Regions from separate parts of the Bacillus sp. JJ1533 genome, predicted to be linked through region 4. Evidence: riboswitches for the same ligand, from Rfam matches in the RefSeq annotation. Region 4 holds a riboswitch; each other region holds the start of a gene.
What was found. Region 4 has a riboswitch for cyclic di-GMP ahead of V7138_RS12690 (Flp family type IVb pilin). Riboswitches for the same ligand answer to the same signal wherever they lie in the genome.

Region 1: linked by a shared signal. The riboswitch ahead of V7138_RS06310 (anti-repressor SinI family protein) and the one ahead of V7138_RS12690 (Flp family type IVb pilin) in region 4 are both predicted to bind cyclic di-GMP.
Region 2: linked by a shared signal. The riboswitch ahead of V7138_RS19800 (sensor domain-containing diguanylate cyclase) and the one ahead of V7138_RS12690 (Flp family type IVb pilin) in region 4 are both predicted to bind cyclic di-GMP.
Region 3: linked by a shared signal. The riboswitch ahead of V7138_RS17420 (hypothetical protein) and the one ahead of V7138_RS12690 (Flp family type IVb pilin) in region 4 are both predicted to bind cyclic di-GMP.

What each region holds. Positions count from the first base shown of each region.
Region 1 covers NZ_JBALOV010000011.1:63,905-71,475, reverse strand. The annotation lists gene V7138_RS06320 (DEAD/DEAH box helicase) at 1-404, shown strand, start outside; gene V7138_RS06315 (YqhG family protein) at 382-1,176, shown strand; cyclic di-GMP riboswitch class I at 1,554-1,643, shown strand; gene V7138_RS06310 (anti-repressor SinI family protein) at 1,678-1,818, shown strand; gene V7138_RS06305 (helix-turn-helix domain-containing protein) at 1,948-2,280, shown strand; gene V7138_RS06300 (VanZ family protein) at 2,332-2,799, opposite strand; gene V7138_RS06295 (nucleotidyltransferase domain-containing protein) at 2,863-4,044, opposite strand; partial or broken gene V7138_RS06290 (lasso peptide biosynthesis B2 protein) at 4,022-4,434, opposite strand; gene V7138_RS06285 (lasso peptide biosynthesis PqqD family chaperone) at 4,530-4,820, opposite strand; gene V7138_RS06280 (hypothetical protein) at 5,114-5,329, shown strand; gene V7138_RS06275 (hypothetical protein) at 5,412-6,194, shown strand; gene V7138_RS06270 (PqqD family protein) at 6,194-6,454, shown strand; gene V7138_RS06265 (S24/S26 family peptidase) at 6,444-6,911, shown strand; gene V7138_RS06260 (ABC transporter ATP-binding protein) at 6,928-7,571, shown strand, end outside.
Region 2 covers NZ_JBALOV010000036.1:69,883-77,453, reverse strand. The annotation lists gene V7138_RS19825 (ABC transporter ATP-binding protein) at 1-948, opposite strand, end outside; gene V7138_RS19820 (ABC transporter substrate-binding protein) at 1,277-2,350, opposite strand; gene V7138_RS19815 (ABC transporter permease) at 2,347-3,150, opposite strand; gene V7138_RS19810 (ABC transporter permease) at 3,140-3,958, opposite strand; gene V7138_RS19805 (ABC transporter ATP-binding protein) at 3,948-5,057, opposite strand; cyclic di-GMP riboswitch class I at 5,341-5,468, shown strand; gene V7138_RS19800 (sensor domain-containing diguanylate cyclase) at 5,632-6,822, shown strand; gene V7138_RS19795 (YxcD family protein) at 6,853-7,143, opposite strand; gene V7138_RS19790 (hypothetical protein) at 7,131-7,571, opposite strand, start outside.
Region 3 covers NZ_JBALOV010000033.1:100-7,670, reverse strand. The annotation lists gene V7138_RS17450 (sensor histidine kinase) at 1-363, opposite strand, end outside; gene V7138_RS17445 (ABC transporter permease) at 474-1,148, opposite strand; gene V7138_RS17440 (ABC transporter ATP-binding protein) at 1,219-2,133, opposite strand; gene V7138_RS17435 (response regulator transcription factor) at 2,229-2,909, opposite strand; gene V7138_RS17430 (GNAT family N-acetyltransferase) at 3,651-4,157, shown strand; gene V7138_RS17425 (hypothetical protein) at 4,469-4,732, opposite strand; cyclic di-GMP riboswitch class I at 5,223-5,309, opposite strand; gene V7138_RS17420 (hypothetical protein) at 5,643-5,951, opposite strand; cyclic di-GMP riboswitch class I at 5,966-6,056, opposite strand; gene V7138_RS17415 (Ltp family lipoprotein) at 6,521-7,138, opposite strand.
Region 4 covers NZ_JBALOV010000025.1:142,206-149,776, forward strand. The annotation lists gene V7138_RS12655 (type II secretion system F family protein) at 1-539, opposite strand, end outside; gene V7138_RS12660 (CpaF family protein) at 544-1,887, opposite strand; gene V7138_RS12665 (AAA family ATPase) at 1,900-3,075, opposite strand; gene cpaB (Flp pilus assembly protein CpaB) at 3,096-3,593, opposite strand; gene V7138_RS12675 (pilus assembly protein TadG-related protein) at 3,604-4,509, opposite strand; gene V7138_RS12680 (TadE/TadG family type IV pilus assembly protein) at 4,509-4,889, opposite strand; gene V7138_RS12685 (A24 family peptidase) at 4,886-5,377, opposite strand; gene V7138_RS12690 (Flp family type IVb pilin) at 5,471-5,659, opposite strand; cyclic di-GMP riboswitch class I at 5,777-5,863, opposite strand; gene V7138_RS12695 (DUF192 domain-containing protein) at 5,954-6,286, shown strand; gene V7138_RS12700 (sensor domain-containing protein) at 6,369-7,571, opposite strand, start outside.

The DNA of each region.
Region 1 (7,571 bases), on a different contig from region 4:
CTGAAGCCGGTGGCGAAGGTATTAACTTGCAATTTTGTAACCATATTATCAATTATGATCTTCCTTGGAATCCGATGCGACTTGAGCAACGTATTGGTCGTATTCATCGACTAGGTCAGGAAAAAGATGTTCATATTTACAATTTTGCAACAAAGAACACAGTTGAAGAGCATATTCTAAAGCTTTTATATGAAAAAATTAATCTGTTCGAGCGTGTTATTGGGCAGTTGGATGATATCTTAACACGGCTTGATCTTGGAAATATTGAAGACCATATTCAAGACATTATGCTTCGGTCTCGGAGTGAGGGCGAAATGAAAATTAAGATGGAGAATTTAACATCGATTATCAGTTTTGAAGAACAAAACGGGGGTGAGCAGCGTGCAGCAACAGGAAATCGTTAATTTTCTAGAAAAATATTTTGTATCCAACCATTGTGAAATACTTGAACGGCATCCTGGTTATATGACCGTGCAATTGACAATCGACTTAGATAAGCAACTCATGAACCGCCCCTTCTATTGGACGTATGTGGAAAAAACAGGCGGAGAACCGAATCCAATGAAGCTTACGTTAATTACAGACCGGGACCAAACGCCCGATCATGTAAAGGGTGACTTTATCCATTTCGGAGCACCCCGCTTGCATCAAATTTTTGAATCAACGAAAAAGCTAGCAAGCTATATTCGGTTGTACCAACAAATACCACCAGGGGCCCAAGGGAATACACCTCTTTACCCATGGCTCGGGATAAATGTGAAGGTTTCCTATAAGAGTGATCGTAAGCGCGATGTGTTGATGTCACTTGGCTTACAACTTATTAACGGAATCATAGTGGAGGATTTTCAGGAAAAACTTGAAAAGCTTCCACTTACTCCTAAAATTCCAGATTTAACATACACGATGTCACCGCTTGTAAAACCACAAAGTGGCGTCAATCGTCTCCAGCAATATGTGAGAGGGTATGTGGAATCACAGAATCATGCATGGGCAGAAGAAGCAAGAAAGCGCTGGGACGAGGATTTAACTTTGTTAGATGCCTTTTACGAGGGGATTGACGAAAAACCAGAAAGCTATGAAATTGAAAAAGAAGCACTAAGGGACCAATACGAACCGAAAGTCCTTGTCGAAATTATCAATGGTGGATTGTTTTATCTTTGTCAAAATACGATGTAACATAGGCCTATCCTCATTTTTGGGGGTAGGTTACATTTTTTTAGGCTTTTTTTAAAATAATCGTTCGACAAATACCCTTCCATTTTTTGGTGTTTTTACAAAAATCCTCATTGGAATGATGTGATGTATTCCCCTCCCTTACTACCTTGTTAACAAATCATAGGTCTTTCTCCCTATCCTTCGAGTTCATTCTACATAAACAGAAAAAAGCGGACCTTTTTCGATATACAGGACAAGCAATTGTTTATGTTTTATAAATATTTTGACATCGACAGTTTTTTACAGAAAGCTTGATAATCATGCTTTATACTTCAAAGAGTAATACAAAGGTTCTATACATACATGGACTAACGTGTTAGGTCAGTCAGCTAGGTTCGAACAGACAAAGGCAAACCTATTGAAAAATGGGGACGCAAAGTCACAGGTCTAAGGTTGGAGATTTCAATTATGATGGCTGGACTGCCTGGAATACTATTGTATTTTGGGAGGGTATTGGAAAGTATGACACAATTAAAAAACGAAACACTCGATCAGGAATGGGTAGACCTAATTTTAGAAGCACTAGATATGGGAATTAGTGTGAACGAAATCAAAGCATTCTTCGCAGAAAAAGCTGACGGATTTGACTCGATGATTGGATAAAGAACAGTGAAACCCACTCCTACTTGGGAAAAACACATTTTCTTGCAATATTTTTGATTAAATCGTTCGTCATACAAAACAATTTTCTTCATTTTATGTTATAATCATGAATGGAGGAAGGTGGATTTTATGATTGGTCAACGTATCAAACAATACCGTTTGCAAAGAAAATTATCCTTATCTGAATTAGCTGATAGAGCAGGGGTTGCGAAATCATATTTAAGTTCAATTGAACGCAACCTTCAATCAAATCCTTCTATTCAATTTTTAGAGAAAATCTCTGCGGTCCTTGGGGTATCTGTGAATACTCTACTCCATGATGAGGATCACGAAGTTCAAATAGAAGATCTTGATTCTGATTGGGCCCAACTTGTACAAGAAGCAATGAAATCCGGGGTTTCAAAGGATGAGTTTAAGGCATTCTTAGAATTTAACAAATGGAAAAATACGAACAATAAATAAAAAAGCACTTCAGGAGAGTGAAAAATTCTTCTCTTGAAGGGCTTTTTTATTTTATAGGGAGATATTCTTTTTGAGTGCGGTAATTCCTCTTAAAAACTTGCCTACCCTTGATTGTTTCTGATTAAAATACTTTTTGTGGATGATATAGGATACAACAATGACGCCTATCGAATCTTTTACCAAATCGATAAACGAAAACGATCTGAACGGTACAAAATATTGATGGATCTCATCCAGCGCTCCATATAAAACCGAGATTATAAACAGCAGAATTTCTATCTTAAGCGAAAGCTTTCCAAAGGTCAGGAAAGCCATCACCAATAAGGCATATAAAATAGCAAACTGAAAAAGGTGACCAATTTCGAGTGCAGCTCCTAGCAGATAATATAATTGTATACCAATTTGGTCGTCTATATCCTCAAATTTGCTAGGATTAAAATGACTTGATTGTAACCATATCCAAAGCATATATACAACTGGTAATATTCCTAAAATAAAGCGAATGATATATAAGTACATAAAAACCTACCTTTACCTTCAAACAATGTACTTCGTTACAATCATGTCCTGATTCTTATTTGTTTAAACTTGCCTACCCCCTCTTCGCCAAATTAATAAAAATGGTCGTAATGGAAAATACAAAAAATGCAGTTTCTTAGGTAATGGCAATGTTTCCTTGTCCATATAATAAGGATGCAATGTACTTAAAATAAACATAAACTTTTGTTGGATTGACATAAGCGAAAATAAATGACGTGAATGATATTTTGAAATGTCCTGGGGGACTGGGTTTGTATGCAAATTAATCATTCTTTCAATATAAAAAATTGCTTGCTGGCCTAATAATTGACTTCTAGTGCTTTTTATGAATGGCTTCATCTCTTTCGTTATTTTTGTTTTCGATAAATTAGACGAAAGAATCAAGGCTTGCCCCGCTATATGTGTAGCTTTATATTTTTGTAATAAACTTCGAAGTCGTGGCCAATGAAGATCTTTTTGAACTAGCATATGGATATCAAATAGCCAGCGTAACCTGGACCAACCATGCCTAGCTCCATGTGTTACTAAAAATAAAAATAAGTCCTCACTACCTAAAATATAAACTGTATACTTCGTAATCGTACTTACTCTTTTTCGATCCCATAACTCTTTAAAGCTTGGTTCTTTTGTTGGAGCAGGATTTAGCCTCCAATGTATTTCAAGCTTTATCCCCTTTTTCGGATGAAAATAAGTAAAATGATGATGTCTCCACTTCCAATCATTCAGCACTGATTGAATATATTCGTCCTTTATATAGCCTTCTTCAATTAGAAGTTGTTCCGCCCTATCCAACTCTCCAATCGGGATAAGAACATCTAAGTCACCAGAGGTGCGTAGAGAAATATCACCATAAAGCTCTGTAGCAAGTACGGGACCTTTTAAAAACAAAGGAGAGATTCCATTTGATATAAACAATTTACTCACATACTCCATTTGTCCACAAAGATGCAGCATCTGAAACGTATTTTTTTGATAATAATGCGAAATCGAGTTTAAGACTTTCGTTGGGACTTTACTCTTTTCTAATAATTTAATCTTTGAATATAAAAGTGGATATAGACGGTGGTGAAGAATCAATTTATGAAAGTGATCCCAGTCCATTTGATCAAGGGATTTCTTATATTTTTCCGTAATATCAGTTGCGGTTTCCATTTTAATAACATCTAATAGAAAGATAAGTTCCTTAGGAACCTTTGAAACATCAAGTTGATAAATGTTGTTCATTTCGATCTTCCTTGAAATCATTATTACGAACTCCTTTTGCAAACATGCCGACAACCGTGAACTTCTCCATTCCCTCAGAACCGGATACGTAAAAGTTGCCACTTCGCAACCATGCGTGTGCAATCATACTCCCCTTCTCATCCCTTGCAGTACCGAGATAAAGAGTACTCTCGATGTGTCGTCTTTCAAGCATTTTCATCCCAGCAATCGCTTTTTAACAAGACATTGACTCTCCCAAAACGTATAGTTACTCATAATCCGAATTGCGTTTGCAACATTTTTTAATTCCTTCATATTAGAAACATTTTTCTTATAAGATGTTTCCTTCAAAGCCACCCCTAAAGTAGGTGCAACTTTTGCAAATGGCAATGCTTTTAAAATACGACCCAAGGCTAAATAAAATTAAGCTTCTATTAAAATCACTTTCGTAGCAAAATCAAGAGTAAAAAACGCCTTAATTCTTTTAATAATTTTCATGTCACCTCTTATTTCAATTCAATTAGTTTTTCATTATATAAGTGTTCAAGAAAAGAAAGTACTTCCTCTTCACATTCAGTTTGGATCACATCGTACTCATTGACTAAAGAAGAAATCACTTCATTTACAGATTTAGGGCTCTCAATAAGATCCCAGATCTCTCCGCCAATTTCTCCTAAGTTATAATACTTTCCATTTTGAACACTCAACATTACCTTTTCTTCGCCCATGTTACTTACGATGTTGCCTTCGGATTGTGAAATGATATTATTTAATGAAAATGTTTGGTTTGTTAGCATTTTGGTTCCTCCTATAATTTACGTTCTTTTTAAAGAACATTATAAACTAAGTCCTACATTGTGTAAATACTTTCAAGTCATTTCCCTTTTTTAATTTTCTTTATTAAGAATATATGGGTTTTTAAAACGATAAATTAATTGTTAGGAATTGTCGAATGATAATTCTTTAAAACGAACATTTTATATTTTATAATGAAACAGATAGTAATATCTACGGACATTGTTGTTAAAAAGAGTTTCAATTTCGCTGTTCTTTATAGTAAACAAATTTATTTTAGTAGGAGCTGGTAATTATGAAAAATGAAAATAAAAATGATCGACCGTTGGTCCTAAGTCATCAACCAATCAGATTCGAAACGGCTAAAAGTTGGAACCCCGCAAGTGAAATAGGCAATATCCCTCATAATAAAAAAGAACCTGAAGGAGGACATCCTGTAGGCCCTGAGAATCCTGGGAATGGAGGAATTCCTCCAGGAAGAGGACCAGGAGGACCACCAGGAAAAAATTAGTAATTGAATGACTAAATATAATTTAATGAAGGAAGTAGGTCCTTTACTACCTTCATTAAATAGAGTCAGAGGAGATTATAAAGTGATTGGTTTAACTATTTGTGTTGGCGAACATTTAATTAAGGTAAAAAGTGAATCTATAAGGGTAATAAATATTATTGAGAGGGACTTTATTTCCAACATAGAAACAATAAAGCCACCAGATTTATATATTGAAATCTTTGAAGGCTATGGAACATCTTTTTTAAACTTTGATGTTGAAATCAGAGAATTAGGGAATAGCATCCGTTATAAACGGGCTGACTATTTAATTCATGTAGATTCTATTTTTAAAAATGCAAAAGTTTATGTTTATGACGAGCTAGCTTTACAACATGCTTTATTAAATTTATATAGTTCCTTTATAGTTCATAATAATTGGGGGTTACTATTACATTCCTCATGTATAAAGGATAATGGAAAAGCTCACATTTTCTCCGGTCATTCTGGAGCCGGTAAATCAACAGCCGCTCGCTTATCTCAACCAAAAGAGCTCTTATCCGATGAGGCCACAATAGTCAAAATAACACAAAATGAGATTTTAGCTTTTAACTCACCATTCAATAGTGAACTAGAATCAAACTGTAAGGAATATTGCTTACCATTAGGAAGTATCCAAATACTTCATCAATCATTACAAAATAACCGAATTCAATTGAAGAAAGCTGAGGGAATGTTTCAACTAATCGACAAAGTTTTTTTCTGGGAGCATTCCCATCACGAAACGAAAAGAATTTTAAACTTACTGAAAACCTTAGTTAACTCTGTGCCAATATATGATTTACATTTTCAAAAAAATGATACGTTTTGGGAGTTGATCTCTTAATGAGCAAGTACATTAAAAAAAGTAATTACGACAACACTCAATTAGATGATGAGTGGATCATATTAAACACAGATAATTATACAATCACCAAGGTAAATGAAATGGGTGGCTTTTGTTGGAAATTATTGGATAAATCCCAATCGTCTATCTCACTCCTTCAAAGGATAAAAGAAAACTATAATTCATCAACTACAGCCGAAGATGTTGAAATCTATTTACAACAATTAATTGATTGTGGATTGATCGAACATGCAGGTTAAAAGTTCCGAAATAGCTTTGTTTTCAAATCTGATAAGGAAATACGGTACAATTGACCTCCCTTCCAAAGGGATGAGCATGTATCCATTCATTAAGGAAGATGATATTTGCAGTTTTTCTGTTTGTAACCCTTCCCTATTAAAAAAAGGCGATGTTGTGTTATTTTTCCTTTCAAATGGGCAGCTTGTTGCACACAGATTTTATAAAAGTGCCTTTATGAATAATGAACAGCATTTTATCTTTAAAGGTGATACAAATCTTGCATATGATGATCCTGTGAAAGCAAATCAGATTCTTGGAAAACTAACAAATATAAACAGAAAAAATAAATCGAAAAAAATAACCAATCTCAAAAACATTTTTTGGACACAAATGATTATAATGTTGCCAAGTATATCTTATTTACTACAAGCTTATCTCTCTAGAAAGCAAGGAAACAAAGTACATATTCGGATATAAAAGTGGAGTGTTATCAATGAAGTTAAAGCAGAAGAACTTTTTATTATCTTTTAGACAGCTAATAAACATAAAAGATATTAAAAGAGCTACTTATCTACTAAAACCGTATATCATCAAACATAGGAAGGCTTATATAGGTCTCCTTTTCTTTTTATTAATCGATATATTTTTGACGGTTGCATTTGCCTGGTATATGGGGAATATTACCGATGCAGCGGTTCGCAGTGACTTTGAACTATTAAAATGGTTGGTTCCTCTAGGTATCGGCTTAACTATAATTAGTATTTCTTCCACATTTTTTTCAACATACTTTGAGACGTCTGCGACAAGCCCGGTAAAAAGAGACCTAAAAAATGACTTATTTAAACAAGTCTTGCTTCTTCCAACTAGTAAAACCTCGAATCATCACTCTGGGGAATTACTATCCCATTTTACAAATGACGTTCATAATATCGATGGTTTAATTGGAAGTAGTCTCATTGAATTCATAAGACTTCCTTTATTATTTATTGCTGCATTCATCTATTTAATTCAGATAAGTTGGCAATTAACCTTGCTTATCGTTTTAATTGCCCCTCTGGGATTATTTATAGGAGCATTTTTTGGACTTATCCTTCGAAAAAACAGCAGAAAAATACACAAATTGTATAGTGATATGAA
Region 2 (7,571 bases), on a different contig from region 4:
TCTTGCTTGTTGCCCATTTCCAACATCTAGTAAACTAGGAGCAACCTCTCTGCACTTATCAAATGCATAAGGGCATCTTTCTGCAAAATGGCAGCCTTTTTTTATTGACCCTGGGATCGGAACACTGCCTGGTATCGAGAAGAGACGGTCTTTTTTAGTTCGAACATCTGGAACAGATTCAATAAGCCCTTTTGTATAAGGATGTTGAGGGTTTTTGAAAAGGGACTTAGTATCACCTTCTTCAACAACCTTTCCCGAATACATAACTGCGATCCTGTCACACATTTCAGCAACGACACCAAGGTCATGTGTGATCATTATGATAGAAGTATTTGTTTCCTTATTTAGCTTTTTCATCAATTCTAAGATTTGGGCCTGAATGGTCACGTCAAGTGCAGTTGTTGGCTCGTCCGCGATTAAAACTTCAGGTTCACAAACCATTGCCATCGCAATCATGACCCTTTGACGCATACCTCCCGATAATTGATGAGGATATTCATCTATTAATTCGTCAGCTCTGGGGAGACCAACAAGGTTTAGCATCTCAATTGCTCTCATTCTGGCATCTTTTTTCGAAATCTTATTATGTATTAAAATGGCTTCGATTAATTGATTGCCGATTGTGAACACAGGGTTTAATGATGTCATTGGCTCTTGAAATATCATTCCAATTTTATTTCCGCGAATTTGTCTCATTCGCTTTTCCTTTGCGTTTACAAGGTTTTCGCCATTAAATAAAATTTCGCCGCCGACTATTTTCCCAGGGTGCTGTACAAGCTGCATGATGGAAAGAGAGGTGACACTTTTACCGCAACCAGATTCACCAACGATTCCGAGGATTTCCCCTTTTTTAAGATAAAGATCAACCCCATTTACAGCAGGAATTTGTCCACTGTCAGTAAGAAAGTGGGTTTTTAACCCTTTTATTTCTAGAATAGTATCTTCCATAAAAATACACCCCTTTCTATATTGGGATACCAACTAAAGTTTTTGTAATATATTAATAACAAAAACTAATTATACACTCAATAAATAGAATTTCAAGAAAAATTGATTGATTTAAAAAGATATAAATCTTTCCATAGACAGAAAAATGGCATTTTTATAACGATGTAATCGCTTTAGTGAAATGCTTTATAGTAATAAAGGAAATTGTTATATTGATATCCAAATTGGCAGGGAAATGTTATAGAAAAAATAATATGGGGAAGGGGAGGATGTAAAACAAAAAACTCCTTATGTTTTTAACTACATAAGGAGTTTGCTTGAATTTTTATTAGTTCTGCGCCATTTTGAATTCTAAGAAAAGCTGATTGTAAATGGCAAGATTCTTTTTCCCTAGATTTTCATAAACCTCGAGTCTTTCGGTTAGCTCAGGTGAAGGATAGAATCGCTCATCAGTCACCATATCTTCAGGCATATATTGAAGAGCCTCTTTGTTTGGAGTGGAGTAGCTAACATATTCTGTGTTTTGCGCAGCTACTTCTGCATCCAACATAAAATTAATGAATTGGTGGGCACCCTCAATATTTTTTGCGGTTTTTGGAATCACCATATTGTCAAACCATAGGTTAGAGCCCTCACTTGGTACCACATAGTCAATATCTTCGTTTTCCCACATAATATCTGCAGCATCACCAGACCATACAATTCCAATTGCAGCTTCGCCATTTTGGATAAGGACTTTTCCTTCGTCACCAACGATAGCTTTGACATTTGGCGTAAGAGTGATGAGTTTTTCCTTTGCTTCGTTTAAGTGATCAAGATTCGTGTCATTTAATGAATAACCAAGGGAGTTAAGTCCCATACCCATTATTTCTCTGGCACCGTCAACTAAGATAATTTCATTTTTTAAGGAAGGATCCCAAAGGTCATTCCAGCTTGTGAACTCTTTTCCATCGAGCATTGCTGGGTTAAACACAATTCCAACGGTTCCCCAGAAATATGGAACAGAGAATTTATTGTCTGGATCAAACGGAAGATCCATGAAACGCTCATCAATGTTTTTTAAATTTGGTAACTTCGAATGGTCAAGAGGGATGAGCAAGTCCTCTTGGCGCATTTTATCAATCATATATTCAGATGGAACCGCAATATCATACGTTGTTCCACCTTGTTCAATCTTTGTCATCATCGCTTCGTTAGAGTCAAAGGTTTCGTAAATGACCTTGATTCCAGTTTCTTCTTCAAAACGGTCGATTAATTCTTCGTCAATATAATCTCCCCAGTTATAAATCGTCAGCGTATTCCCACTTGCAAGACCCTGAGACGAATTTAAATGGTGGATCAAATACAGAAGACCACCGGAAACGAAAATAATGGCTAAGAAAGCACGGATGAGTTTCGTCATTTCCGAACCCCCAATCCACGTGTGCTGCCACGTTGTGCGATAAAGTAGTAACCGACTGCAAGCAGCATTGTAAAAATAAATAATAAAGCGGACAATGCATTAATATTCAGTGAGATTCCACGGCGTGCGAGGGAATAGATTTCAACGGAAAGCGTTGAGAAACCATTACCTGTCACGAAGAATGTAACGGCGAAATCATCAAAGGAATACGTAAGGGCCATGAAAAATCCAGCAAAAATCCCTGGAGTGATATAAGGAATAATGACCTTTGTAAGAACCTGCCATTGGCTTGCTCCGAGGTCCTTTGCCGCATCGATTAAAGTTGGGCTCATTTCCTTTAATTTTGGTAATACCATCAGAACGACAATGGGAATACAGAAGGCAATATGTGAAAGCAACACAGAATAAAAGCCTAATTTAATTCCAGCCATAGTTAGTAAAATTAAGAAAGACGCACCGATGATAACATCAGGGCTCACGATTAATACATTATTTAATGACAATAATGTATTCTGAGTTTGTCTTTGTTTTACAGAGTGAATGCCAATTGCACCAAGCACCCCAATAATCGTTGAAACCAGTGCCGAAAGCAAGGCAATCACAAATGTATTTAACACAATGATGAGTAATCTTGTATCCCCAAATAGCTCCTTATACCAATCCAAGGTGAAGTCCTCGAAATTGTTCATCGTGCCACCGCTATTGAAGGAGTAATAGATTAAATAAAAAATCGGTGCATATAAAATGAAGAAAATAATAAATAGATATACTTTTGAAGATATGGCTAGTTTATCTTTCATTTTTTGCACCTCGTTTCTTGCGGTTTCCAGTCGCCACCATAATTAACACCATGAATATGATGAGGAAGACGGCAATGGTCGAACCCATACCCCAATCCTGTGTGACAAGGAACTGTTGTTCAATCGCTGTACCAAGTGTAATCACTTTGTTACCTGCAATTAATCGTGTCAACATGAACAATGATAGGGCAGGGATGAATACAACCTGACATCCAGATTTTACACCTTGAATCGTCAGTGGAAAAATCACACGGCGAAACGTTGTCCATTTAGATGCACCTAAGTCTCTAGCGGCATCTAATAGACTCGGATTTAACTCATTTAATGAGTTAAAGATAGGTAAAATCATAAATGGTATAAAAATATAAACCGATACAAATACAAAACTGAAATCCGTAAATAACAACTGTCTAGAACCGATACCTAGAACTTCAAGGATTGCATTTGCAGTTCCATAGGCTCCAAAAATCCCGATAAAAGCATATGCTTTTAATAGTAGATTAATCCAAGATGGAGCAATGATGAGCAGTAGCCAAAGGTGTTTGTGCTTTGTTCTTGTGATTAAATAGGCTGTAGGGTATGCCACCAATAAAGAGATAGCTGTTATTAAAAAGGCATACCAAAATGAGCTTAATGTCATTTTTAGATAAATAGGTGTAAAAAATGTTTTATAATTGATTAATGAAAGATTTCCTTCTATATCAAAAAATGAATAATAGAGTACAAGTGTAATTGGTGCAATAACAAATACAAGAATCCATAGTGCATAAGGGATAAAATATAAATTGCGGGTTAGCTTATTTTCCATGGCTTTCCCCGTCCACATAAGCCTCTAAACGGCGATCGTATTCTTCTTCCGTTTCACCGATACGCATAACATGAATCGCCTCAGGATCAAAGTAAAGTCCGATCTCGTCGCCAACCTTCGCTTTCTTTGTAGAGTGAACAAGCCATTCATTTCCGTCCTTGTCAAAACCGCAAATTTCATAGTGGACCCCTCTGAAAAGCTGTGAATCTACAACTACCTGTAACTTTCCTTTTTCAACAGAGGTAATCTCTAAATCTTCAGGACGAATGACAATTTCAACATCCTCATTATCTGAGAAGCCTTGGTCAACACAGTCAAATTTCTTACCAACAAATTCTACTAGAAAGTCTTTGTGCATTTTCCCTTTTACGATATTCGATTCCCCGATAAAGTCTGCAACAAAGCGGTTGATTGGCTCATCATATATATCAATCGGGCTGCCACTCTGTTGAATGTTTCCTTTATTTAAAACAAAAATCTCATCAGACATCGCAAGCGCTTCTTCTTGGTCGTGTGTGACAAAGATAAAAGTAATACCAAGGCGCTTTTGAAGGTCGCGAAGCTCATACTGCATTTCCGTACGCAGCTTTAAGTCAAGAGCAGACAAAGGCTCATCCAATAGAATAATCTCTGGTTCATTCACAATCGCACGAGCAATCGCAACACGTTGTCTCTGACCACCAGACATTTCTCTAATTTCACGATTTTCATAGCCAGTAAGATTGACGAAGCTTAAAGCTTCTTTCACTTTTTTATCGATTTCAGATTGCTTAAATTTCTTTATTCGTAAGCCAAAGGCAACATTTTCATAGACATTAAGATGTGGAAATAGGGCGTAATCCTGAAACACCGTATTAACCTGACGCTTATTGGCAGGTGTGGTATTTACCTTTTTTCCATTAAAGTAAACCTCTCCATCTGAAGGTTCGATAAATCCTGCAATCAAACGCAAGATTGTAGTTTTTCCGCATCCAGAAGGACCAAGAAGGGTATAGAATTTTCCTCTTTCTATTTCAAAACTGACATTGTTGAGGACCGGTGGGTCATTGTCATATTGTTTCGTCACATTTTTAAACTGGATAATAGGTATACTGTTCATTAGCAACCCCCTTCTTTCTATATAGTTTAAGATTATAGTTTTATGTAATCCGGCATAATTATACACGAAACGGTAAAAATTTCAATAACATTCATAATAGTCAAGGTGTAAAAATATGGGTTGCCATATTGGGAATAGTTACTAGGAGGAAAGTAGGGTGTTTGTAGTAGGAAAAAATTCACATTTCTAGAAAAAGGTTAGGTTAAATTCATTGACCTAAAGCAAAAATAGAAATATAATTATAGTACAATTTAAAATACTCTTTCTTTAGTGAGATAATTGAATAAAGTAAAGGCAAATTCATTGAAAGATGAAGACGCAAAACTATAGGGGCTTAGTCCAATGTGTTCATAAAGAAGGGATTCTCCAGAATTATTGAACATCCTTTTGGGACATGCCAGCCAGTTGCCGAGAATAACTCGTATCTAAGGACGTAGATTAATCGGTATATGATTAGTCTTTTTTTATACCATTTTACCATTACTGTTGCTACTATTTTACTAGATTTTTGGATAAGGGAGGGTTTCACTCAATAACTTGAACATCCTCTAAAAAATTTTGGAAGTGATTACACATGGAGAAAACCATCCAGAATCTGAACGTATTAAAAAAATTAAGTGGATTAATCGAAAGAATTGGTTCTGAAAAGAATTTGATTTCTGACGAGACTCGCGGCTTTTTTGATGGGATCTGTCAGGAAAGAGAAGAACAAGAGATTACCAATACCCTTTTAACTCAACTCCAACAAATGAACGAACAAATGGAAAATATGCATTGGATGAACAAGCATTACCGTATCCTTCATGAATTTGCCCAAATTTGCAGCAAAACCCTAAATGAAAGCGTTCTTCTTCAAAAATCCTATGAAATGGTTTCACGTGTTATGCCAGCGGATGCATTTTATATTGCCTTGCATAATCCCGGCGATGCCCATATTCAAATGATTTTTATTATGGATAACGGAGAACCAGCACCTCCAAGTATCGTGGAATTTGGTGAAAATTACACATCAAAGGTTATTAAAACGCGAGAAATTGTTCACCTCAAAAGTCAAAATCAAAACATCGAATTTGATACGAAAATGGGAGAAGGGGACGAAGATACAAGGTCCTGTCTTTTTGTACCAGTTGTAATTGATGACCAAGTAAAAGGTGTCATCTCGACTCAAAGCTTTAGGGACTTCGCCTATCGGAAGGAGCACGAAGATCTTTTACAAATGATCGGTGCACAGGTTATCAATTCGATTGAAACTGCTCGATTGTACGCAAAAATATACACGATGTCCCGTACCGACGAATTAACAGATTTAAAAAACCACCGTGCTTTCCACGAGGATTTAGCCCAGTTAATTCGAAACGAAAATGACGAAATTATCGTTATGATGATCGACTCTGACGATTTAAAGCAAGTCAATGACCGTTTCGGCCATGATGCTGGTGATTTGTATTTAAAGATTGTTGCAGATGGAATAAAAATGCTATGCAATGATAAGGTCGAAGGTTATCGGTATGCGGGTGATGAGTTCATGATCCTCATAAAAACTCAAATCGATATGGGGGTAAACGAAATCTACGATACATTAACAGAGTACTATCGTGCACACCCACTCATTATTGAGGATGAAAAAGTCACTGTTTCAATCAGCTCTGGTGTTGGGATATATCCTTATAATGGAACAACAGTGGATTCCTTGAAAAAGGCAGCAGACCAAGCGCTTTATGCTGCAAAAGAAAGTGGAAAAAACCGAATGGTCGTGGCCAATTAATAAAAAAGCTCATCCAAGTGGATGAGCTTTTTACTCGTTTATATGGGCAATAATGCCTTCTTCATCATCTAATACAAGCTTAATCCCGGCATAGGGGTCTCTGTTCAGAAATTCACCAAGCCATAGACGAATCGCTTCAATTAAGTTCGCCATAATGAGGACCTGTTTTCGATCATTCACATATACTTCTGCGGAGAATCCGTAGTCATCGTCATACATGAGTTCTACTTCAACTTCTTCTGGCTTGACTTGTTTCTTTAAGCCAATATATACGCAGACAGCATTAATGATTTCTTGTTCAGAAAGAATTAGCGACGCCATGGATCCGCCTCATTTTTCTTGCGATCTTTAATCATTACGAAGATTTTTCGAATAACAACAATTAAAACATAAATCGCAAGAACGTTAATCATTAATCCTAAAAATGAACCAAGCATACCCATTCCGCCTAAAAGACCACCGAAGAGGAATCCTGCAAGTCCACCTAGCATTAGACCTTTCATTAACCCACCAGACATGAATCCACCTTTAGGGTTGGTAGGAGTAGTTGATTTGTTGGTAACATTATTTTCTTCCTTTTTCTTTTGTTGTTGTTGGAAGTTGGATTTGTTCGTGTTTCCAATATTATTATTAAAACCACGTTTACCTGATTTATAGCCTTTTGCCTCAACAGTTGTGGTTTGGTCTTGGAAAACAAAGTTCCCAAGTGGCGAAAGAATCAGGGTAAGTGCTACTAATGCTGATAAAAC
Region 3 (7,571 bases), on a different contig from region 4:
ATCTGAGGAATCGAGTTGTGAGAGTTCATAAAATAAATCTACAATCATTGTGAGATTATCGATTTTCTTCTGAATAATCTCTAAAAATTCTTTTCTTTCTGCTTCAGATATAGACTGGTCTGTTAATAGCTCTGAAAATCCTTTGATTGAAGTTAAAGGCGTTCGTAAATCATGGGAGATATTTGTGATTTCTTGCTTTAGTTCCATTTCTCTTCTTTCGACAGACTGTTGGTTCTGTTTGAATAGTTGAATCAGCTGGTTGATATTCGTAGCAAATCGGCCCAAGTTTTTATTATGAGTATTTGTGCGAACTAATTCATTTGTACTGAAATTTTTACTGATTTCCTCTAATTGTTTTGACATCCTTCTAATATCCCAATGGAACAGTAGAAGCTTGGAAACCGAAACAATTAGCAGGGAAACCAAGATGATTATAACCAACCAGCTATTCACTTCCATTCATCCCTTCTCGATCAATCGATGTTTTGTTTTGCAAATCTACTTGCTCCAATGAATAAAGCAATCACAGATATTACGATACCTATAACCCAACATTGGTAACTGAATTGGACTGCATCAATCATATAGTTTATTAGGTTATCGTTTAATAACGCATTTGGCGTATATTCATAGATTGCGCTTAAGCCTGAAAACGGGCGGAGCAACATCCGTAGAAGATCACTAGAAAATCCATATATAAATAACAGTAGAAGAAAGATATAAATATCTCCAACTTTCATGACTTTTAACACATGGGTTAAAATAAATCCACTTAAAACAAGTGGAGCCATATTTAGACTCGCCATCAGAAAATTTCTGACTGACTGATTATCAGTAATTAATAAGTTCTCACCTAGCGCGATCATTAAAAATATGCCAATGACACAAATTAGTACAAAATAGCTTAAAGTCAAGATTAGCTTTGACCAGAAGATAGTATTCCGGGAAATGCCGAAAGAAACAGATTGCTTAAGCAACGACATATTATCTTTGCTTGTGAGAGCTGAATTAAAGATTATTCCTATGATTATTATCAGTAATCCAACGGCAATTACATTTGAATAGAAATAATTACTAGTAGCATATTGGAAGTTAGGGTCCACCTTGTCTAAATAACGAAGAACAGTGGCAGCCGCAACGATCAACAATAAACATATTACACTAGTGAAATGCACACCTTTTTTACGCAGAAGACGATAATATTCGCTTTTCATATAATTAATCATTACTACTTCCCTCCACTAGTCCTAAGAAGTATTCCTCTAGATTCAGAGCTTCAATACGAAACTCCTTCACCATTACACCATTATCAACTAAAAGACGATTAATATCTCCACTACTCTCTACATGATTTTGTATAGAGATAACATGATTTGGAAGGACTTTAAACTCGATATCTTCATATGCTCGTTCTAATAATTGTGCCACCTTCACTGAATTATCAACCGTTAGGACAATTTGTTTCCTACTCTTCTCTAGAGCCTCTATGCTTAAATCATCGACGATTACACCATCTTTAATAAATACAAAACGAGTGGCTAACAATTTTAATTCGGTTAATATATGACTAGATATTAATATGGTTATATGTTTTTCCTGATTGAGTTTCATCAATAATCGGCGGATTTCGATAATCCCTTCAACATCCAATCCATTGATTGGCTCATCCAGTACTAAACAATCGGGGTTGCTTAAGAGACTAAGAGCGATGCCTAATCGCTGTTTCATCCCCATGGAATAATCTTTAAATCGTTTTTTCTTTTCATTTGCCAAACCGACAATTTCTAGGACTTCATCAATACGTTTCTTTTCAACGACACCCCGTTGAATCCGAAAATATTCTAGATTTTGAACTGCATTAAAATCCGGGAAAAATGTAGGGGTTTCGATCATAAAACCCATTCTTTTTTTCACATGTTCTATCTCTTTACCAGATTTTCCGAAAAGCAAAATCTCCCCACTCGTCGGCTTTAATTGGCCTGCTAGAATTTTGAACAACGTCGATTTGCCCGCACCATTTTTTCCAATTAGTGCACAGATTTCTCCTTTTTTTACTGAGAAATCAAGAGGTTTAAGAACCTCTTGTTTCTTAAACTTTTTCGTTAGTTGATACGTCTGAATAATGGTATCCATCTTTTCGACTCCTTCACTAAATCTCTTGTTATTTTCAGTTTAGCTTAGAAGTCTTTAAAATCCTTTAAGCAAAACATAAAGAATTCATAAAGAGATCAGGTAAGCATAAAGCCTACTCCCCAAATGGTCTTAATATATTCTTCACTAGTAATTTCGGAAATCTTCTTGCGCAGGTTAGAGACGTGAACGCTGATTGTATTATCATCACCATAATAGGTCCCTTTCCAAATGCTTTCATATATCTCCTTTTTGGAAAGTGCACGCTCGGGATTGTTCATGAAAAATATTAAAATATCAAACTCAGCATTCGTCAGCTGTAGCTCTTCCTCTTTTAAAGTTACAGACCGTTTTTCCGTATTCATTTTAAGCTCACGCCATCCTATTTCCGCTGACTGCTCCGGGTGAAAATTTGCTTTTCTTAATTGGACTTCTACTCGAACCATTACTTCTTCCTGATGAAACGGTTTGGTTATGAAATCATCCGCACCTATTTTCAATACTTGCACTTTATTCTCAATATCAACTTTCGCTGAAATGACAATAATAGGTATAGAACTCTTTTCTCTAATTTCTTTTATGAGTTCCTCTCCACTTTTACCAGGTAGCATCAAATCCAATAAAATTAAATCAAAGGTATTATTTTGCAGTTGCAATAAACCTTCTGTACCCGAATAAGCTGCAACCGGTTCCAAATGCGATTTTTCCAAAATTACTCTTAATAGTCTACTAATCTCTTGATCATCTTCAATAATTAATATCCGTTTACCTTCATACATCAATATCACCCATTTTTTTAATCACTTATTCTATAACTAAAATATAACATATATAAAACTCGGTATTATTTAAGGAGCTATTTTTCTATTTCTTCGTATGGAAAAAAGATGACAGACCTATTTCACCCCACTATGAAATAATACGACTAAGCTAGAACGATAAGGAGTTACTATTTATTACTTTTCCGGTGGGCGTGGGGGATAGAGGTATATATTGTCCCGATTGCTCTACTAAATAACCATAGGGACGGGCCACTTGTTTTATAATAATGAAGCAAGTGGCCCGTCCCCAATTCAAACTATTATTAAGATAATTTAACTAGAATTTCATGAAGAAACGCAGGCTCATCCTTAAATAACCTCTTCCTTAAGAAACCAATACACTCTAATATAAAAGGAATGTTTTCTATATTTGTTGAGCTAACTTCTTAAAATGCCCTCAATGTAAAGCACTATATGTGGTAAGAAATATAATAAAACTAAAACTTTGCTGATAAACCCATTTTAACATCTTGTTCTTCTTTCAATAAATGCCCCGTTAGCTTAATAACTTCAACAAAAATATACGTAATTCCTTCTAAGTATGGATCAATCTAGAGTTCAAAAATAAATTGACCAAAAATATATGTATGTATAAAATATAGTATATGAATATTTTTAATTATTAGATAACTGTCCGACCACCACAGTACAGTCAGAAATACAAAACAAGGGGTGAGTGACATTTTGGAACAAAGAAATATGTCAGAAATAAGGATTGAACCTTGGGGTGAAGGCGATCTTAATTTGCTTCATCTTCTAAATGCTCCTGAGATGACAGTACACTTTGGAGGTCCAGAGACAGAGGAAAAAATCCTAACTCGTCATAAACGGTACTGTGAGATTTCGGAAAAGGGAACTGGACGTATGTTTAAGATTCTCTTGCTTCCAAATCTTGAGACCGTTGGTAGTGTCGGCTATTGGGATACGATTTGGCAAGGAGAACCTATTTATGAGATAGGTTGGAGTGTTTTAGCTGCATATCAGGGTAAAGGGATAGCGACAATTGCAACAGCCACAGCCATTGCTAATATTAATTCTGAAAAGAAGCATAGTTTCATTCACGCTTTCCCAAAAATCACCAACCCCGCTTCTAATGCAATTTGTCGTAAGCTCGGTTTCTCGCTAATTGGTGAATGTGATTTTGAATATCCCATTGGTAGTTTCATACGATGTAATAACTGGGTATTAGCAGTTGGTGAAAAGTGAAGACTAAATTAGTGAAGAAATTTGATAACCCTATTTAATAATTAGATAAACTACCTTCAAAGCCCAAAAGGAATATTTTCCTTTTGGGCTTTTCCTAAAAAAATATCTCAAAGATTGGAATACCTTGTTGAACTAACCTGCCCGTTAGTACAACAAGAAAAAGCTGCCCTTATGACAGCTCTGCTCTTCAACTCTGCAATCGTAGTTTGGATTTCAGTTATTAATAAGAGAAAAAGTTATTAAACAAAATATACAAGTTAGTGTTCTACTTCATTAAACTCGTCTACCCATTTCTAGGTTGATATAGCCCGTCAAACATCACGCTCTATTACTTCCCAATTTTTGTTTAGGTAGTAGTATTTCTCTTCTTCGCCCGTTTCTAAGTTTCCTGCAAAGAAAAATATTTCATTTTCAGGCATGTTTGTTACTGCTAAAGTAGCCCCTGTTTCGGTATTTCGAATAAGTGTACTTACTGTTATTGAACTCCTCAAGGCTTCACATCGTTCGTCAATCTCCTTATAGGCGTTTACCTTACTTTCAAACTCTTTCACTTTTTCTAAATAAATTGTTCCCATTTAACCCCTCCTAAAAGTTTTGTATTTTAATTTCAACCTAAGTCCACTGTCTTTTCCCTCTTGAATTCTCTTGCAAGCATCTTCTGCAAGTGAACCTATTTTTTAAAGAGGAATCCAGACAGAAACAAAAAAGGGCTACACCTGCACTCACTGTCATTCGATTAACTATTGTCTGATTCGGGAAATATTCATTGTAGCAGGAATGCCAACAATGGAACAGCAGCGGTATCGCTGTAAAGATTGCGTAAAATTTTTCCGATGTTACGAATACTTTAGAAACGATAAAAGAAACAATTACAGAGCGTGTTCGAATGAAGGAAGAGTTAAATGCCTTAACGGCACAAGGAAAGATGTCTGCGTGGGTGATTTCTTCAAGTTATATTTTTCCCCCTCGAAATTTTTCGTCTATTATTTTGACAATCGATTAGGCACAAAAAAGGGAGATATTATCCGAAAGAATAATATCTCCCCTCAAGGGTTCGATTTATTTATCGGTAGCTGGCGAGCATATTGAATTCACAATGAAGCCCCTATAGCTTTGCGTCGCTAGGTTTCCCCAGGTTTGCCCTTATCGAATTTGTCATTGTTGTTTGCCCTACGAGTAAGAATATATCATGCAACGATGGAATCAAACAATCAGTAGATAATGGAAAGGCAGGAAAGAAACATGAGTAAAAACACCCACATTTGCACCTTGCCACTAAAGCTTAAGACATATAACACTTTCATAAAACGGTTAAAAGGCTTAATGTTTTAACTTAAACCAATCAAAAACGAAAAAATTTGGCAACAAGGACACATTACCTAAAGAGTAACAAATAATAGACACTTAGTTTATATTGAAACAAAACATCTTATACTTTTACCGTATATAGACACAGTTAATTAGACACTTTTCTCCTATTCGATACTATTCCTTTATAGACACCGAATATTCTTCCCTTGTAATTATTCCAGTAAGTATAGTTTTTAAATAATTAGAGAAGTCATTATTTCTTTCATTTATTCTAGTTAGAGCATTAAATAATTCAATTTTTTCAGAGTAAGATAAACTGTTCTCTATTGTGTTAATTATCTTTTGGTAATTAAACAGATATACCTTTTTACCTATTTTCACCCTTAGGCTAATTTCTCGTGGGAATTGAAAAAATTCTTGCCTCGTAGGAACTTTATTAACAACCATTTTATACTGAAAACCATTTTCCAATTGATAATCCAACGTTTTTTCTCCTCCTTGGTAACCTGGCAATCATAGTATTATTTCCATCACCTTAGATCCATAGTTTTGCGTCCTTACCTTTCGATAAGTTTGCCTTTTTTCAAAGATTGACATTGTAGTTAATAGAATAATATAAATCAACACATTTTACATTGACCGTTTATTGGAAATTTAAAATTCAGCTAAATGGGTTAAAACCCTAAGTACTCACTCTTCAATTAAATAAAAAAAGATCGATTCACCATTTATATTTGGGTTAGGTAAGTGAAACAGTTGAAAATAAAAGGACCCGTTAGCCATCCATGCAGCCAAAATCATTGCTGCACCACAGAGAATGAAAATACACTAAGATGTCTAGAATGGTTCTTAATCAAGTCCATGAATCCATAGATCAATTAATTTAGCTCTCTTTTTTTATCGAATTAGTAGGGTATTCTTTAATGTGGTCTTTTTTTGTAATACGAGAAGTTTATTTTCATGGTAGTTTAATAAGTTTAATAAGAAAAAGGCTGTCAAACTGACAGCCAAAATCTTAAACAAAAGCATCTGTTAATGCTATGAACTTTATTTTAAAGCCCTATTTGATCAACTGCATATGTCGAATCCTCTTGGCTGTGCCCTTCAAACATTAGCTGGTCAATTAAACCTTGCCTTGACATTGGCATAGTGTCATTGTAATGTTTAGCATGTCTCACCGCTTGTTCTCTCCAATCTACTTCAATATTATTAGCTCCAAAAGTAGCATCCTCTGTGGTATAACCTTCAAACTCCAACTGCTCAATTAATCCCGACTTTGAGAATGGCATTGTTCTAATATAGTTTTCAGCATGACGAATAGCATTTTGCTGTGAAGCTGTTAATTGAGGTTCTTCTTTCACTTCTTCTTTAGGTTGTTCCGGCTCAACTTTTTCTGGTTCTTCTTTCTTTTCATCTTCAGGTACTACTTCCTCTTCCTTTGGTTCTTCTTGCTCAACTTCGTCATTTTCTTCTGTTTCTGTTACTGGGGGTTCTGCTTGTTCAGTTTCAGTTGGATCACCACTAAATGATACGGCAGCGATTAACAATACAAAACATACACCTGCTATAATAAAGTTCTTTTTAGTTTTCTTACTCTTCCTTAACGCCCCAACAATACCTAAGATAAGAAATACAAGCATTCCAACAAAACTAATTAAGCCGATAAACATAGCCAATATAATTCTCTCCTTTTGTATAATTTATTTATAAATCAACAGATGAAACACCTATTGATTCCTGTAACTAATTACAGTTGACACTCCTCATTATTTTTACCATTAAAACAGTTATTATTTTTTCAATAATTCTAGCCCCTTTTACTTATATAGTATTTACCTTTATTACTAGAACACCAATTGAAAAAATTGGTAGAATTTATTTTTGTAAAAAAATACAAGTAAAAAGAAAAACCCTCCTATTTCTAGAAGGGCCCTTACCAACCGTAATATAGATTGTCTTTGTTGCAGTACAAATTGTTCGAACTGTGGATTAAATTTTTCTGAAAAAATCAATATTTGTTCGAGTCACTTAGTCACTTTCCGAATATACTATTATTGCTATCAGGAAGCCATGATAGCATCTTTGTAGGAGATTTCACCTTTG
Region 4 (7,571 bases):
TCGGGTACTTCTTTTGCAATAATCTGCATCGCTTGCATAAAACTAAAACCCGATTTCATAGCTGTTGACATGGTTTCAAGCGTTTGGGGAAGTTGTGAAGCACATTTTAATAGCCGCTTTCCCCTTTTATATTTTAAATAGAATGCAGGAAATGCCCATCCAATAATAATTGACAAGAGAATGACAAACAGGTGTAGCTGGGTCAATAGTGAAATGACCAGGACAAAACCCACAATCACTAGTCGTAACAAGATAAACTCCTCTGGTTTTAATGGAATTCCCGCTGTCTCTAGCTCTTGTTGTAATCTCTCACTTTTATTCTTTCTCGGATGGATGACTGTTGATAGCTTGAGAAAGATTTCTTTCATTTTTAGACGCTCTTTTTTACTTGCCTCTGGCTCATCAACAATCATCGTGTTTCTAATGTCATTTGGGATAAACGTTTCGATTCTTCGTTTTACAACACTTTTTTCACGAAAAAAAGAGAATCCAATCCCCAAAAATAAAAGGATAAAGACGAGAAAGTAGATTAAAAACATCTCATTACACCTCATTAAACCAATCGCTTGGTAAGTCAATTCCGTAGTTTTCTAGTTTTTCAGATACGTACGGGCGAATTCCAGTTGAGGAATGTCTACCTTCTATTTTTCCGTCACTAGTAGTACCAGTTTGTTTAAAGGTAAAGAGGTCCTGTAAAATGATTGTATCTCCCTCCATACCGATAACTTCGGTAATATGCGTGATTTTCCGACTTCCATCCTTAAGTCTAGATTGTTGGATAATAAGATCAACGGCACTTGAAATTTGTTCCCGAATGGCACGCACCGGTAAATCCATCCCCGCCATCAAAACCATTGTTTCCAAACGTGATAGCATATCCCTCGGGGTATTTGCGTGACCTGTTGCAAGAGAGCCATCATGACCTGTATTCATTGCTTGAAGCATATCAAGTGCTTCTGAACTACGAACCTCCCCAATTACCACACGGTCTGGTCGCATCCGAAGGGAATTTCGCACTAAATCACGAATCGCAATAGCGCCTTTTCCTTCAATATTAGGAGGCCTCGTTTCAAGTGAAATGACATGGTCCTGCATTAACTGAAGCTCAGCGGCATCCTCAATCGTCACAATCCGATCATCATTTGGAATAAACGATGATAATACATTTAATAGTGTGGTCTTACCAGAACCGGTTCCACCACTAATAAAAATATTAAGTCTTGCTTTTACACACCCATCAAGGAACTTAGCCATTTCCTCACTTAATGTTCCAAAACCAATTAAATCTCTCATTTCCAAGCGTTTACTTGGGAATTTACGAATCGTGATCACAGGACCAACCAATGAGAGGGGTGGAATTATCGCATTCACACGAGACCCATCCGGCAACCTTGCATCAACCATTGGGCTTGATTCGTCAATTCTTCTCCCAAGCGGTGATACAATCTTTTCAATCACCTGCATCACATGGTCGTCATCTCGAAAATAGCTATCACTTTCAATCAACTTTCCCTTTTTTTCGATATAAATTTGGTAAGGACCATTCACCATAATCTCGGATACATCTGGATCATTTAAAAGAGGTGTAATTGGACCAAAACCGATCAATTCGTTTGTAATCGTATCAATAAGCTCTTTTTTAGCTTCATGTGTTAAAAAGCGATCCGCATGTTCATTCAGAAATTCCATCGATTCTTTTTCAATAAATGTGATTTGTTCTTCCTCAGTCATCGCTGGGTGTTTCTTAAGTTCTGAAATGATATGCTGATGCAATTGAGTCTTTAGCTCTGATTCTTTTGGTTTCTTGGGTTCTTTTCGTTTTACTTCTTGAGGGCTTGTACTACTTACAGTATTTGTTTTTTCATTAAGTCGTTTTAATAGTGACAAACCAAACCCTCCTTACTTTTTTCGAGTAATAGACTTCCAAAATGACGTTTTTTTCTTTGTAACTTCTTTTTGTTTCGGTCTTTCGATAAGTTCATCTGCTAATGCAAGAACCGATTTTGCTACTGGGGAGCGATGTGACATAGACACAAAAGGGTCCCCTTTATTAATAGAAGAAATCACTAATTTATAATCACTCGGAATCCGTTGTTTAATAGGTAATCCTAACACTTTTTCAATCATGTCTGTAGTTAGCTCAGCAGACTCTGTGTCACGGTTTAAAATCACTTTGATTCTGTCCTTCAACCCTAAAATACCAAGCGTATCAAGAGCTAACTTTCCATTCTTTAAGGACGGTAAATCAAGACTAGTGATTAACAAGATCTCATCCGAGTTTTCTAAAGCCACTAAGCTTGTTTCGACAAATGAAGGTGGCGTATCAATGATAATCACATCAAACGTTTTTTTCATTTCTTGAATAATCGTATAAATGTGCTCACCCGTAACAAGCTCTGCATATTCCGGTAAATGAGGAGAGGCTAGTATTTCAATACCAGTCTCGTCTTTTGTAAGATAGCCTTCAAGGGAAGTCGACCCTTCATCATATCCTTCTTTCATCCACTCATAGATCGTCTTTTTGGGCTTTTGATCAAATAAAAGGGGCACATCTCCAAATTGCAAATCTAGGTCAATAACCGCTACTTTCAAATTTTTCTTCATACAAGCCACCGCTAGATTGACACTTATTGTTGTCTTACCCACTCCACCCTTTGTACTACACACTGTTATAACCTTACCTTCGGTTGGTTCTTCCTGTGGGAATCGCTGACTCTTGAGGTGGACGATTTCTCTTGCCTTTTCAATCGCTTTTACACATTCTTGATCACTGTAAATATTAACTGCATCAACAGCGCCGGAATACATAGCCTTTTTTAAATCGATGCTTTCATCTGGTAAGAGTAAGACCACCGCAGTTTGAGGGTAGTGATACGTGATTTCCTGACAAACTAAGTACGGATCATTTGTCGAGAGTTCACCAAGTAAAATAATCGACTCCCCTTCAGTACCCTTCAATGCTGAATGTAGTTCCGTAACGGTATGAAAACTTGAAATTACGTTTTGTTTGCCAATAAAGCCCTTCATTCTTTCGATATGGACATTCTTATCCATCAAAATATAATAATGAATCACTTCAGATCACCTTTTTCCACTTAAGATCCTGATGTTGGCTCTGTAGCAGGACTCCCCTTCAACATCAGACTGATTGCACCTTTACTTGTTGCATTCGCAATGGCAATCCCAGCTTCAGGTGCTACCTCTAGTGTGATGGTTTGATAATTATTTACACTCGCATCCTCGGCTACAGCCGTTGTTCTCCCAACAGCCAGGACCCTACTATTTTCTACCAAAAGCTGACTGTTATTCTCTGGAGAAGTAGCAATCACATCTACATAAGAGCCTGGAACAATAAACCCAGAAACACCTTGAACCTCATTAACAGAAACTGTAATGGCCCTCTTTCCATTTTCTATTGGCAGTAGCTGTTTTATTTGCTCAGTGCTTTCTTCCGCTTGTTCACTTGAAGCAATGCCTTCTGAATCAGCAGCATTTACAGGCTCTACATTCTTAGATTCCGTTATCAAATAGAATAAAGTCGCTGAAAACAATCCAAAGGTGATTGCAAAAATCCAAAGCTTTTTTCGGTTCATAGTACCCCACCTATTTTGTTAATTTATACCCATAAGTGCCATAGCTTTTTTGTGTGGAAGATATGCTTCCTGGGTAGGTTGTTTGAATAAAAGTTCCAATGACTTCAGCATTACTGCTTGTTGATGTAACATTTTTTATGAAGAAAGTGGCAAAGCCAACAACCTCAACTTGTTTCACCTGTTTCGCATTATCAATTAAAATCGGCTTGAAAACTGGTACTAAAATAAGTCGTTTGCAATCATCGCTGTAATCTAAATAAGTCTGATTTGGGCATGCTTGAATCCGCTTTGTAACAGCCGTATATGTTTTTCCGGCCATGGCCCCTGTTTCAGTGTTTAACACATCGCCAACCTTTATTTCAAAACCATATCCATTTTCTAAATCTGTTTCATAATTTTTTGCACCGGGTCCAGTTAAGGCAAGTGCCCCAAAATTTCCATAGGTTGCATCAGCAACCTTCAGCTTGACTTCACTTCCAAATTGTAAGGAATTCGAATATTCTACCCCTAGTGGCACAGCCCCAACTCCTGATGTTACAGGCATCAAATCTACAGAAGCATCTGCCCGGATCACTGGATTTTCAAAACCAAGGGTACGAGCGAAAAATAACTGGACTTCCTTGTTTGCAATGACCTCGATCGTTGTTGAGTTATTTTGAATAAAGATTGAAAAATCACTTGGGTTCTCTTTATTAAGTTCAATCGTTTTCGTTGCCATCATTTGAGCTTGAGTTTGATTTAGAGGCAGTTCCCCTGCTCCTGCTAAAGCAGCAGCATCCGCTACCTTTTGAATTTTGGCCTTTTCTAAGTATAGATTCCCCACATCAGCGACCAATGCAAGTAATCCTAAAAACACACTCATCATAATAGCAATAAGTACAATCGTTGCCCCATCTTCTTTTTTAAAAAATTTCATTATTCTATCCTCATTGTTGTTTCATTTTCAAGCTGAAATGGATTCGGTACAACACGATCAAGAAGAGGGGTTGAAAGCGTAACTGGGTAAGAAATCGCAATGGTTACAAATTCACCCCTTGAGCGACCAATTTCAGGTGAAATATTCACTTTAACCAATTCGCTTGTCATTACTTCTGTTGCCTCAACTGCAGTCCGCAGGATATCCTCATTACTTCCGCCTACACTTGCCACTCTAGCTGCCTCTCTACTTGCATGATTGAGGGTTAAATAAGCTGAAAAAATCCGTCCAAAATCAATGATTCCAAATACTAAAAACAAAAGGAGTGTAATCGAAAGTGCCATCTCAACAATTCCTTGACCATTCTGCTTTCGTATCACACTAACTCAACTCCACTATAAAGAAGCGTCCCAATCACGATCGCAACTCCATAAGGAAAGGCATGATGCATATCCTCTTTATCGATTCCATCAAGTGTACGAAAACGCATCGCAAAGAAGATCCTTTTGAAGAAGAAACCTACTTCTTTTTTATGAATTAAAATCGCTATCGCAATCACTCCGCCAATAATGGCAATCACGAAGAATGATTGAAAAACAAAAGTACTACCCTTTAAAGCTCCAATTGCCCCAAGTAGCTTGACATCTCCTGCTCCCATACCACCAAGTACGTACGGAATTAATAGTAGACCGAATCCTGTAAGAATACCGAAAAAGCTAAATTGAAGACCGTCCCATCCATTTGATACTGTATGAAAAATAAGACCGATAAGCATGGTTGGAAATGTAACAAGGTTATATATTTTTCTTTCTTTTATATCTGTAATAAAAGAAATGAGAAGTGCCAAGAATAAACATACATTTAGCATTCATCCACCTCATTTTCAAGTTCATTTAAAAATCCCCTACTCTCGCATTTTTAGGATAGTAGGGGAATTGGTTAGTTTACATTAATTCTATAATTATTGAGCTGGTGGTGTAAATTCGGTACCAGTTAGTTTCTTTCCAATTTCAGCAAATTTTGTTTGAATTTGTTCACCGAAGAATGTGATTGCTGCAACTGCTGCTAGAGCGATAAGTCCAAGAATCAAACCGTACTCAGTCATTCCTTGACCTTTTTCTTCTGTGAAAAATTGTTTAATTTTTTGCATAATATATATTTCCCCCTCGAAATTTTTGTTTTTATTTTTTTGACAATCGATGAGGTACAAAAAAGGGCGATATTATCCCGAAAGAATAATATCGCCCCTCAAGGGTTCGATTTATTTTTCGGTAGCTGGCGAGCATATTGTTTTCACAATGAAGCCCCTATAGCTTTGCGTCGCTAGGTTTCCCCAGGTTTGCCCTTATCGATTTTGTCATTGTTGTTTGCCTTACGAGTTAGAATATAACATGCCTATACAGCATCAAACAATCAGTAGATAATGGAAAGGCAGGAAAGAAATATGAGCAAAAAGACTCATATTCGCATCTTAAATCTAGAACTAAAGACCTATGATACTTTTTTAAAACGGTTAAAAGGCTTGATGTTTCAACTTAAACCGATCAAAAACGAAGCTATCATTTTAGAGCCCTGCAATTCCATCCATATGTTCTTCATGTTTTTTCCAATTGATGTTGTCTTTCTTGATAAAGAAAATCGAGTGGTGAAAACGAAGGAAGATGTGAAACCGTGGACCGTTATCTTTCCGGTTAAACATGCATATAAAACCATTGAAATGCCAGTCGGATCGATTCGGAAGTTTGGGATTCGGGATGGGTGTGTGATTGAGGTTTGAGTGGGATTCCTTGTCTGTCATACACAAAATATGAAATTTCGTAAATCCACCCAAAAAAATGCCATCCCGAAAGATGACATTCCTAATCATTATTCAACATATATTCTTTTATTTTTTCTACTGTTACTGGCTTTGAAAAATAATAACCTTGTCCCAAATCGCATCCAAACTGGACTAAAGCATCTGCCTGTTCTTTTGTTTCAATCCCTTCAGCCACAACCTTTAATTTCAAGCTATGAGATACGTTTATAATTGTTTGAATGATTTTCTGATTAGATTGTTCATGTTCAGAGTTATCAAAGAATGACTTATCTATTTTAATATAATCAAATGGAAGTTGAGATAAATAGCTTAAAGAGGAGTACCCTGTTCCAAAGTCATCTAACGATAAGTGAATACCTAAGCTCTTTATCCGTTCAAGTATTTTTACCGTTTTATTAATATCCAAAATCGCAATACCTTCTGTTATTTCCAAATTCAATAAGGAAGGTGGAAAGTTCGTTTGCATTAAAATCTTTTCAAGCTTCTCAACAATATTTTCCTGAAATAATTGGATTACCGATAGATTTACACTTACCATGATAGGTTTGGGTAACGTCATTACATGGTGAATAGCTTCTTCCAAGACCCAGTCGCCTAATTGATTAATAAATCCATTCTTCTCGGCAAGCGGAATGAATTCCATAGGGGAAATAAAACCGAACTCTGGATGTTTCCATCTAATGAGCGCTTCGATCCCTTTTATTTCTTTCGTCACAATTTCAATTTTCGGCTGAAATTCCAAATAAAATTCACCTTGTGCCAAGCCTCTTTGAAAATCACCTGTTAGCTTTGCTATCCTTTCCACTTGCCTCATCATGGTGTCATCGTAAAATTCGTAACCCTTCCCATTCGTTACATTATCTTTAATATGATGTAGTGCAATATTGGCATATTTTATTAATGAGTCAACACATACTGTATGTTCTGGAAATAAGCTTATTCCTATTCTTAGGGTCGATTCTAGACCAATATTAAGAGATTTGGGCACTATACTTATGATTTCCTCAACCATTCCTTCTACTTCAGAAATGCTCAATTCGCGCAACAGGATGAAAAATTCACAACCATTATACCTTGTGATAAACCCATATTTATCAACTAATTCACTTATTTGATTTACAACTGATTTTAATACCTCATCGCCAACATTGTGACCGTATGTGTCGTTTATGATACTTAATTGAACAAAATCCATGTATAGGAGGGCAAGCTTTTTGTTTTGGGACTTTGCCACCTTTACTTC